DNA from 4 places in the Citrobacter tructae genome. Region 3 is predicted to be linked to each of the others. Evidence: predicted binding sites of a transcription regulator. Region 3 holds the regulator's gene; each other region holds the start of a gene.
The links. The regulator PurR, encoded in region 3, represses purine synthesis genes. The targets are predictions, from matches to a motif close to CANGCAAACGTTTGCNTG.
Positions count from the first base shown of each region.

Region 1: a site for PurR is predicted at 671-688, ahead of purL (phosphoribosylformylglycinamidine synthase). Genes of this name have one in related genera too.
Region 2: a site for PurR is predicted at 1,249-1,266, ahead of gcvT (glycine cleavage system aminomethyltransferase GcvT). Genes of this name have one in related genera too.
Region 4: a site for PurR is predicted at 1,390-1,407, ahead of purH (bifunctional phosphoribosylaminoimidazolecarboxamide formyltransferase/IMP cyclohydrolase). Genes of this name have one in related genera too.

Region 1 covers NZ_CP038469.1:4,681,549-4,683,753, forward strand. Annotated here, with positions in the region: gene mltF (membrane-bound lytic murein transglycosylase MltF) at 1-506, opposite strand, end outside; gene purL (phosphoribosylformylglycinamidine synthase) at 775-2,205, shown strand, end outside.
Region 2 covers NZ_CP038469.1:4,247,747-4,249,951, forward strand. Annotated here, with positions in the region: gene ubiI (FAD-dependent 2-octaprenylphenol hydroxylase) at 1-904, shown strand, start outside; gene gcvT (glycine cleavage system aminomethyltransferase GcvT) at 1,357-2,205, shown strand, end outside.
Region 3 covers NZ_CP038469.1:806,633-808,837, forward strand. Annotated here, with positions in the region: gene punR (DNA-binding transcriptional activator PunR) at 1-351, shown strand, start outside; gene purR (HTH-type transcriptional repressor PurR) at 369-1,394, opposite strand; gene cydH (cytochrome bd-I accessory subunit CydH) at 1,692-1,781, shown strand; gene E4Z61_RS04420 (MFS transporter) at 1,958-2,205, shown strand, end outside.
Region 4 covers NZ_CP038469.1:3,127,078-3,129,282, reverse strand. Annotated here, with positions in the region: gene purH (bifunctional phosphoribosylaminoimidazolecarboxamide formyltransferase/IMP cyclohydrolase) at 1-1,283, opposite strand, end outside; rRNA gene E4Z61_RS15650 (16S ribosomal RNA) at 1,906-2,205, shown strand, end outside.

The DNA.
Region 1 (2,205 bases), 970 kb from region 3:
TCTTTCAGGTGTTGCAGATCATTTACCACCACGTGTCCGGGGGCGATGGTCAGCTGTTTATCGTTCACGCTGGCCAAGGTTCGCGGACGATATTGCCCGACCCGATACACCAGCTGTTGTGAAACAGAGTAGTAGGTTGGGCCTGGCTGGTAATTTTTAACGCGTTCGCTGTTATACACCAGGCCTGCGGCTAGCAGGTCGGCGTTACCGCTATCCAGGTCGTCAAAAAGCTGACTAATGTTCTGGCGCACGGTGACTTTTAACGTCACGCCTAAATAGCTGGCGAACTGTTGGGCCAGCTCATAATCCAGCCCGAACCGTTTCCCGGTAAGAGTGGAATACGTTAAGGGGGAGTCAATAGTACTGACGCGTAACTCTCCCCGCGATTGAATGGCGGCGATACGATTGTCGGCTTTACCGAACCAGGGAATAGATGGCCACAGGGCCGCTGCCAGCAGCAACGTCAATATGCCGATAAACAGATAATTAATCTTTAATTTTTTCAATTAGTTAATTCTCTGAACCGTGCGTTTTTTCAGCTTGCTATGGTCGGGGTTAAGAAGTGAATTCATCATTAATGAGCGGCATTTTGCTTAAACTTGCGTCAGTTGGCAACTCATTCAGAATTACGGTCGCATTAGATGATAACAGGAGGTCGTGATTTTATTTCGACGCAAACGGTTTCGTCTGCGCGGTAGATTCTTTATAATAACGCCCGTTTCCCCCCTTGCGCACACTTATAAGCGCCTCAGGCGCTTCGAAGACGAGAGACTTATGATGGAAATTCTGCGTGGTTCGCCTGCACTGTCTGCATTCCGTATTAACAAACTGCTGGCGCGTTTTCAGGCTGCCAATCTTCAGGTCCACACTATTTACGCCGAGTATGTCCATTTTGCTGACCTGAATGCCCCGTTAAACGAGGATGAGCATGCGCAACTTGCACGCCTGTTGAAATATGGTCCGAGTCTCAGCAGCCATGTCCCAGAGGGCAAACTGCTACTGGTTACGCCTCGTCCGGGCACCATCTCCCCTTGGTCTTCTAAAGCGACTGACATTGCTCACAACTGCGGCTTGCAGCAGATAAACCGTCTGGAACGTGGCGTCGCCTGGTATGTTGAAGCCTCCACGCTGAGCGCTGAACAGTGGCAGGAAGTGGCTGCCGTGCTGCACGACCGCATGATGGAAACGGTTTTCTCTGCGCTGGATGATGCACAAGCGCTGTTTGCTCGCCACCAGCCGGCACCGGTTTCCAGTGTTGACCTTCTGGGTGCAGGCCGCCAGGCGCTGATCGACGCTAACCTGCGTTTGGGTCTGGCGCTGGCAGACGATGAAATCGACTATTTACAGGATGCGTTTATCAAACTGGGACGCAACCCGAACGACATCGAACTGTACATGTTTGCGCAGGCTAACTCTGAGCACTGCCGCCATAAGATTTTTAACGCCGACTGGGTTATCGACGGTAAACCGCAGCCGAAGTCGCTGTTTAAGATGATTAAAAACACCTTCGAAACCACGCCGGATCATGTTCTGTCTGCTTATAAAGACAATGCGGCGGTGATGGAAGGTTCTGAAGTGGGCCGCTACTTCGCCGACCACAAAACGGGTCGTTACGATTTCCATCAGGAGCCTGCACATATCCTGATGAAGGTCGAAACCCATAACCACCCGACCGCTATCTCTCCATGGCCGGGCGCGGCAACCGGTTCCGGTGGTGAAATCCGCGATGAGGGCGCAACCGGGCGCGGCGCGAAGCCGAAAGCCGGGCTGGTGGGTTTCTCCGTATCGAACCTGCGTATTCCGGGTTTTGAACAGCCGTGGGAAGAAGATTTCGGCAAGCCGGATCGTATCGTTACCGCACTGGATATCATGACCGAAGGCCCGCTGGGCGGCGCGGCGTTTAACAACGAATTTGGTCGTCCTGCGTTGACCGGCTACTTCCGTACCTACGAAGAGAAAGTGAACAGCCACAACGGCGAAGAGCTGCGTGGCTATCACAAACCGATCATGTTGGCCGGCGGGATCGGCAACATCCGCGCCGATCACGTGCAGAAAGGCGAGATCGTCGTCGGTGCGAAGCTGATCGTCCTTGGCGGTCCGGCGATGAATATCGGGCTTGGCGGCGGGGCGGCGTCTTCAATGACGTCCGGCCAGTCCGATGCCGATCTGGATTTTGCTTCCGTACAGCGCGACAACCCGGAAATG
Region 2 (2,205 bases), 1.4 Mb from region 3:
TTACAGCCATCTGGGACATATCGTTGAAAATTCGGTGATCCACTACGCATTGTGGCAAAAGGCGCAGCAGTCGGCGGATATTACGCTGATGGCGCCAGCAGAACTACAGCAGGTGGCCTGGGGTGAGAACGACGCTTTTCTGACCCTGAAGGACGGCTCGATGCTGACCGCGCGCCTGGTTATCGGTGCGGACGGCGCGAACTCCTGGTTGCGTAACAAAGCAGATATTCCGCTGACTTTCTGGGATTACCGCCATCATGCGCTGGTGGCAACCATTCGTACCCAGGAAGCGCACGGTGCGGTTGCCCGTCAGGCGTTCCATGGGGAAGGTATTCTGGCTTTCTTACCACTGAGTGACCCGCATCTGTGCTCTATCGTCTGGTCACTCTCGCCGCAGGAAGCCGAACGCATGCAGCAGGCAAGCGTTGATGAGTTTAACCAAGCGCTGAATATCGCCTTTGATAATCGCCTGGGATTGTGTCGCGTTGAGAGTGAACGTCAGGCGTTTCCGCTGACGGGACGCTATGCTCGCCAGTTTGCCGCCCATCGTCTGGCGCTGGTGGGTGACGCGGCGCATACCATCCATCCGCTGGCTGGACAGGGAGTTAACCTCGGCTTTATGGATGCAGCGGAGCTGATCGACGAGCTTAAGCGTCTGCAACGGCAGGGCAAAGACATCGGTCAGTACCTCTATTTGCGTCGTTATGAGCGTAGCCGTAAGCACAGTGCGGCGATGATGCTGGCCGGTATGCAGGGGTTCCGCGAGCTGTTTGCCGGCGAGAATCCGGCGAAGAAACTGCTGCGTGATATTGGTCTGAAACTGGCCGATACCCTTCCTGGCGTAAAACCGAAACTCATCCGTCAGGCGATGGGGTTAAACGATCTTCCTGAGTGGTTGCGCTAACGTCCTTAAGGACAATCTTAAGAGTTTGAGACCCGTCACACTTTCCTCTCCCGGCCTGCGCGCCGGGATGCTTCTCTCATTTGAAATAATCTAATTCCACGCCTTTTTTCGCATTAGTTTTTTTAATATTACTATTTTCTCATAACGCCATTTTTTACATTTTTTCAACATTTAATATGGATTGTCGCAGGTAAGCCCCACCATTAAGTGTCATATATTCTGATTTTATGGTGATTTTTTGGTTTTTTATTCTGCCGGCGATCTGGTCATTTTTAGCCATAAGCTAATGTGATGGCTAATTTTGCCTTATGGTTTAGCGTCTGTTTCAGTGGTAAGTTCAAGACAAAGAGAACGTTTGCGTCGTAGCCCCTGGAGCGGCTGCGGTGCTGGGTTTCGTGGTGAAGATTTTGCCGCGAAAGAGTTGATAGCCCCGCTTATTCAACGAGGAAAAGATGGCTCAACAGACTCCTTTGTACGAACAACACACGCTATGTGGCGCGCGCATGGTCGATTTCCATGGCTGGATGATGCCTCTGCATTACGGTTCCCAGCTCGATGAGCACCACGCTGTCCGCACCGACGCCGGTATGTTTGATGTGTCGCATATGACCATCGTCGATCTACGCGGTAGCCGCACCCGGGAGTTCTTGCGTTATCTGCTGGCAAACGACGTCGCGAAGCTAACGAAAACCGGCAAAGCCCTTTACTCCGGTATGCTCAACGCTTCAGGCGGCGTGATAGATGACCTGATCGTCTACTACTTCACTGAAGATTTCTTCCGCCTCGTTGTAAACTCCGCCACCCGCGAAAAAGACCTCTCCTGGATTACCCAACACGCTGAACCTTACGCCATCGACATCACCGTGCGTGATGACCTGTCGATGATTGCGGTACAGGGACCGAATGCTCAGGCCAAAGCCGCCACGCTGTTTAATGAAGAGCAGCGCCATGCGGTTGAAGGCATGAAGCCATTCTTTGGTGTGCAGGCCGGTGATTTGTTTATCGCTACTACTGGTTATACCGGCGAAGCGGGCTATGAAATCGCTCTGCCAAACGAACAAGCGGCGGATTTCTGGCGTGCGCTGGTTGACGCAGGTGTACAGCCGTGTGGTTTGGGCGCGCGCGATACTCTGCGTCTGGAAGCCGGTATGAACCTGTACAGCCAGGAAATGGACGAGGGGATTTCTCCGCTGGCAGCCAACATGGGCTGGACCATTGCGTGGGAACCTGCTGATCGTGACTTTATTGGTCGCGAAGCGCTGGAAATGCAGCGTGAAAAAGGCCACGAACAGCTGGTCGGC
Region 3 (2,205 bases):
GACACGTTGCGCAACTGGCCGTCGCTGGTGCGTGAAGATACTTCGCGCACGCTGCCAAAGCGCATCACCTGGCTGCTGGATAACCAAAAGCGGGTGGTAGTGCCCGACTGGGAGTCATCCGCTACCTGTTTATCGGCGGGGCTATGTGTGGGGATGGTGCCGACGCATTTTTCTAAACCGTGGATCGACAGCGGTAAATGGGTCGCGCTACAGCTTGAGAATCCCTTTCCTGATGCCGCTTGTTGCCTGACCTGGCAGCAGAATGATACCTCGCCTGCGCTGGGCTGGCTGCTGGACTATTTAGGGGACAGCGAAACGCTGAATAAAGAGTGGTTGCGGGAGCCAGAATAAGGCCCCCGCGCAACAGATTAACGACGGTAATCGCGGAACGGGCCGTCTGCAACGGAGCGACGTTCTACCAGGCGCGGATGCACCTCAATTGACTGCGACACTTCGCGCTTATTCACGATACGGTCTAACAGCATGTTAAAGGCTGTTTCACCGAGGGAATCCTTCGGCTGGTGAATAGTGGTTAATGCCGGAGTGAAGAACCGGGCATTACGCACGTTGTCATAACCAATCAGCGACACATCCTGCGGGACGCGTAAGCCCATCTCGTCCGCGGCGCAGAGCGCGCCCATCGCCATGATATCGCCACCACAGAAAACGGCGGTCGGGCGATGTGACTGGGAGAGGATCTGCTGCATGGCGCGATACCCGGATTCAGGCTCAAAATCACCCTGAACAATCCAGTTCTCAGGGACTTTAATCAGCGCTTCTTCCATCGCTTTCATAAAACCAGCCAGACGACCGGCTCCGGTGTTGCGCTCCATAGGACCTGGGATCACGCCAATCTCGCGATGACCGCGCTCAACCAGATAACGACCTGCCATATAGCCGCCTTCAAAGGCGTTATCAATGACCGTATCGGTAAAGTCGGCTTTGGCTTCGCCCCAGTCCATTACCACCATCGGAATATGGCGATACTCTTCGAGCATGGAAAGTAGCGACTCAGGATATTCTGAACACATCACCAGCAGGCCATCCACGCGCTTTTGCGCCATCATGGAGAGATAGGCCTGTTGTTTTTCGAGGCTGTTCCACGCGTTTCCCAGAATCAGGGTGTAGCCTTTCTGGAAACAGTTCTTCTCAACAGCTTCGATAATTTCCGCAAAATAGGCAGCTTCGCTGCTGGTCGCCAGCAAGCCGATTGATTTGGTGTGATTCACCTTCAGGCTGCGCGCTACTGCGCTTGGGGAGTAATGTAACTCTTTAATCGCTGCCCAAACGGCATTGCGCGTCTCTTCCGCGACAAAGCGTGTTTTGTTAATTACGTGTGATACGGTTGTAGTGGAAACGTTTGCTCGCTTCGCCACATCTTTAATTGTTGCCATTACATCTCACTCCAGACCATATCCTAAGCTCCTGAGAATACTCCAGGTAAACGTTTGCCTTACACACCCTTCGCGCAACATCAGGGTTGCGGTACGCCAAGGAAAACGACACGGAACGTCAGGAAGGGGTCAATGGCCGGTACGCTAATTAAGTAAGCGTGGAATTTTGTCTGATCTTAACGAAAAGGGGAAGAGTTAAAAGCAGTTATCAATATAAATCGTGAGAGATTTTTGCTTTCAAGTGTGTAAAAATGCGCAATATCACTTTTTGTGTGGGAATAAAAAGGAGAAAACTTGATGAGCACCGATCTGAAATTTTCGTTAGTCACTACCATTATTGTTCTGGGTTTGATCGTCGCGGGTGGCCTGACCGCAGCGCTGCATTGATTTCCCCGAGGGAGTTAGCTCTCCCTCATCTTTTCCGCTTACTCTTCCTTTTCTATTGTTTGCAAATAAGCAAAAGTCTTTTGCAATTTTGTTAACTTTATTAATTTTGCGATCAGTGTCATGCTTTTGACTCTTAATTTATGTCGTGCCACGGCTCGACGTTACGGAGTCGCGGTATGAAAATCAATTATCCTTTACTAGCGTTGGCAATTGGGGCGTTTGGCATTGGCACGACCGAATTTTCGCCAATGGGATTGTTGCCCGTCATTGCTAAAGGTGTCGATGTCTCGATTCCGGCGGCAGGCATGTTAATAAGTGCCTATGCGGTAGGGGTAATGGTCGGCGCACCGCTAATGACCTTGCTGCTTTCTCACCGTGCGCGCCGTAAGGCGCTTATTTTTCTGATGGCGATTTTTACGCTGGG
Region 4 (2,205 bases), 2.3 Mb from region 3:
TTCACGAACTTCGCGACTTTCCAGCAGAACAGCGCATCACGCAGTTCCTGCTCGGTTGGCTGACGTTTGGAAACTACGCGCAGTTCACCCTCGGTCACCATACCCAGGTCACGGTCCTGAACCAGCAGACCGCCGTTAACGCGTTTGAAGTCCAGGCCCGGAACACGATCGGCCCACTGACCACAGGTCAGGACACGAACGTTCTGCTTAGCCGCAGTAATCTTCAGTGCTTCCTCTGTGGCTGACGGCGCGATGATCACTTCAACAAACTGGCGGGAGATAATGGCTTGTGCCGTTTCGGCATCCAGTTCGCGGTTAAACGCAATGATGCCGCCAAACGCGGAGGTTGGGTCGGTTTTATACGCACGGTCGTAGGCGTCGAGAATAGAAGTGCTTACCGCCACGCCGCACGGGTTGGCGTGCTTAACGATAACGCAGGCTGGTTCGTTGAACTCTTTCACGCACTCCAACGCCGCGTCGGTATCGGCGATGTTGTTATAGGAGAGCGCTTTGCCTTGTACCTGCGTTGCGGTGGCAACGGAAGCCTCTTTAACATTCTCTTCTATATAGAAGGCCGCCTGCTGGTGACTGTTCTCGCCGTAGCGCATATCCTGCTTCTTAATGAAATTCAGGTTCAGGGTTCGTGGGAAGCGACCAGCGGCTTCTTTGCTTTCACCGTGATACGCCGGAACCATGCTGCCGAAGTAGTTGGCAATCATGCTGTCGTAAGCGGCGGTGTGTTCGAAGGCTTTGATGGCGAGATCGAAACGGGTGGTGAGGGTCAGAGAACCTTCGTTAGCGTCCATCTCTTTAATAATGGCGTCGTAGTCGTTGCTCTTTACCACGATAGCCACATCTTTATGGTTCTTGGCAGCAGAGCGCACCATGGTTGGGCCGCCGATATCAATATTCTCTACTGCATCTTCCAGCGAGCAGTCAACGCGGGCAACGGTCTCGGCGAACGGATACAGGTTAACAACCACCATATCGATAGGCGCGATACCATGTTGTTCCATTATTCCGTCATCCTGGCCGCGACGACCCAGAATGCCGCCGTGGACTTTTGGATGCAGGGTCTTCACGCGTCCATCCATCATTTCCGGGAAACCGGTGTAATCGGAAACTTCGGTCACTGGCAGACCTTTCTCTGCTAACAGGCGCGCAGTGCCACCTGTAGAAAGCAGCTCCACACCGCGTGCGGAAAGTGCCTGAGCGAATTCGATAATACCTGCTTTGTCAGAAACACTGAGCAGAGCGCGGCGGACTGGACGACGTTGTTGCATGGTAAATCCCCTGGATTTGACTATAACAGAGAGCGTTAGCTGAATTTTTGCGTAAAAACTCAGCTAACGCCCCTTACGGGGCATCCTTGTTTTGCCGCAGCATTGTAACGAAAACGTTTGCGCAACGCTCGCGAATTTTTCTTTTTCGATTTTGCCCCTCGTTTCGAGCGCTGAAGATCGTACATATACAGAAAGGATCGTAGAAACGATGGGGGCATTTGTGGATAACTCTGTGTGTAAATAGGTATAAGGCAGGGTTTTGCTGTGGAATGCAGCAGTCAGTCATTTTTCTGTCATTTAAGGGTTGCGGGCGTCAGGAAACTCCCTATAATGCGCCTCCATCGACACGGCGGATGTGAATCACTTCACACAAACAGCCGGTTCGGTTGAAGAGAAAAACCTGAAAATAAGAGGTTGACTCTGAAAGAGGAAAGCGTAATATACGCCACCTCGCGACAGAGCGCTAAAGCGCGTCGCAACTGCTCTTTAACAATTTATCAGACAATCTGTGTGGGCACTCGAAGATACGGATTCTTAACGTCGCAAGACGAAAAATGAATACCAAGTCTCTGAGTGAACATACGTAATTCATTACGAAGTTTAATTCACGAGCATCAAACTTAAATTGAAGAGTTTGATCATGGCTCAGATTGAACGCTGGCGGCAGGCCTAACACATGCAAGTCGAACGGTAGCACAGAGAGCTTGCTCTCGGGTGACGAGTGGCGGACGGGTGAGTAATGTCTGGGAAACTGCCCGATGGAGGGGGATAACTACTGGAAACGGTAGCTAATACCGCATAACGTCGCAAGACCAAAGAGGGGGACCTTCGGGCCTCTTGCCATCGGATGTGCCCAGATGGGATTAGCTAGTAGGTGGGGTAACGGCTCACCTAGGCGACGATCCCTAGCTGGTCTGAGAGG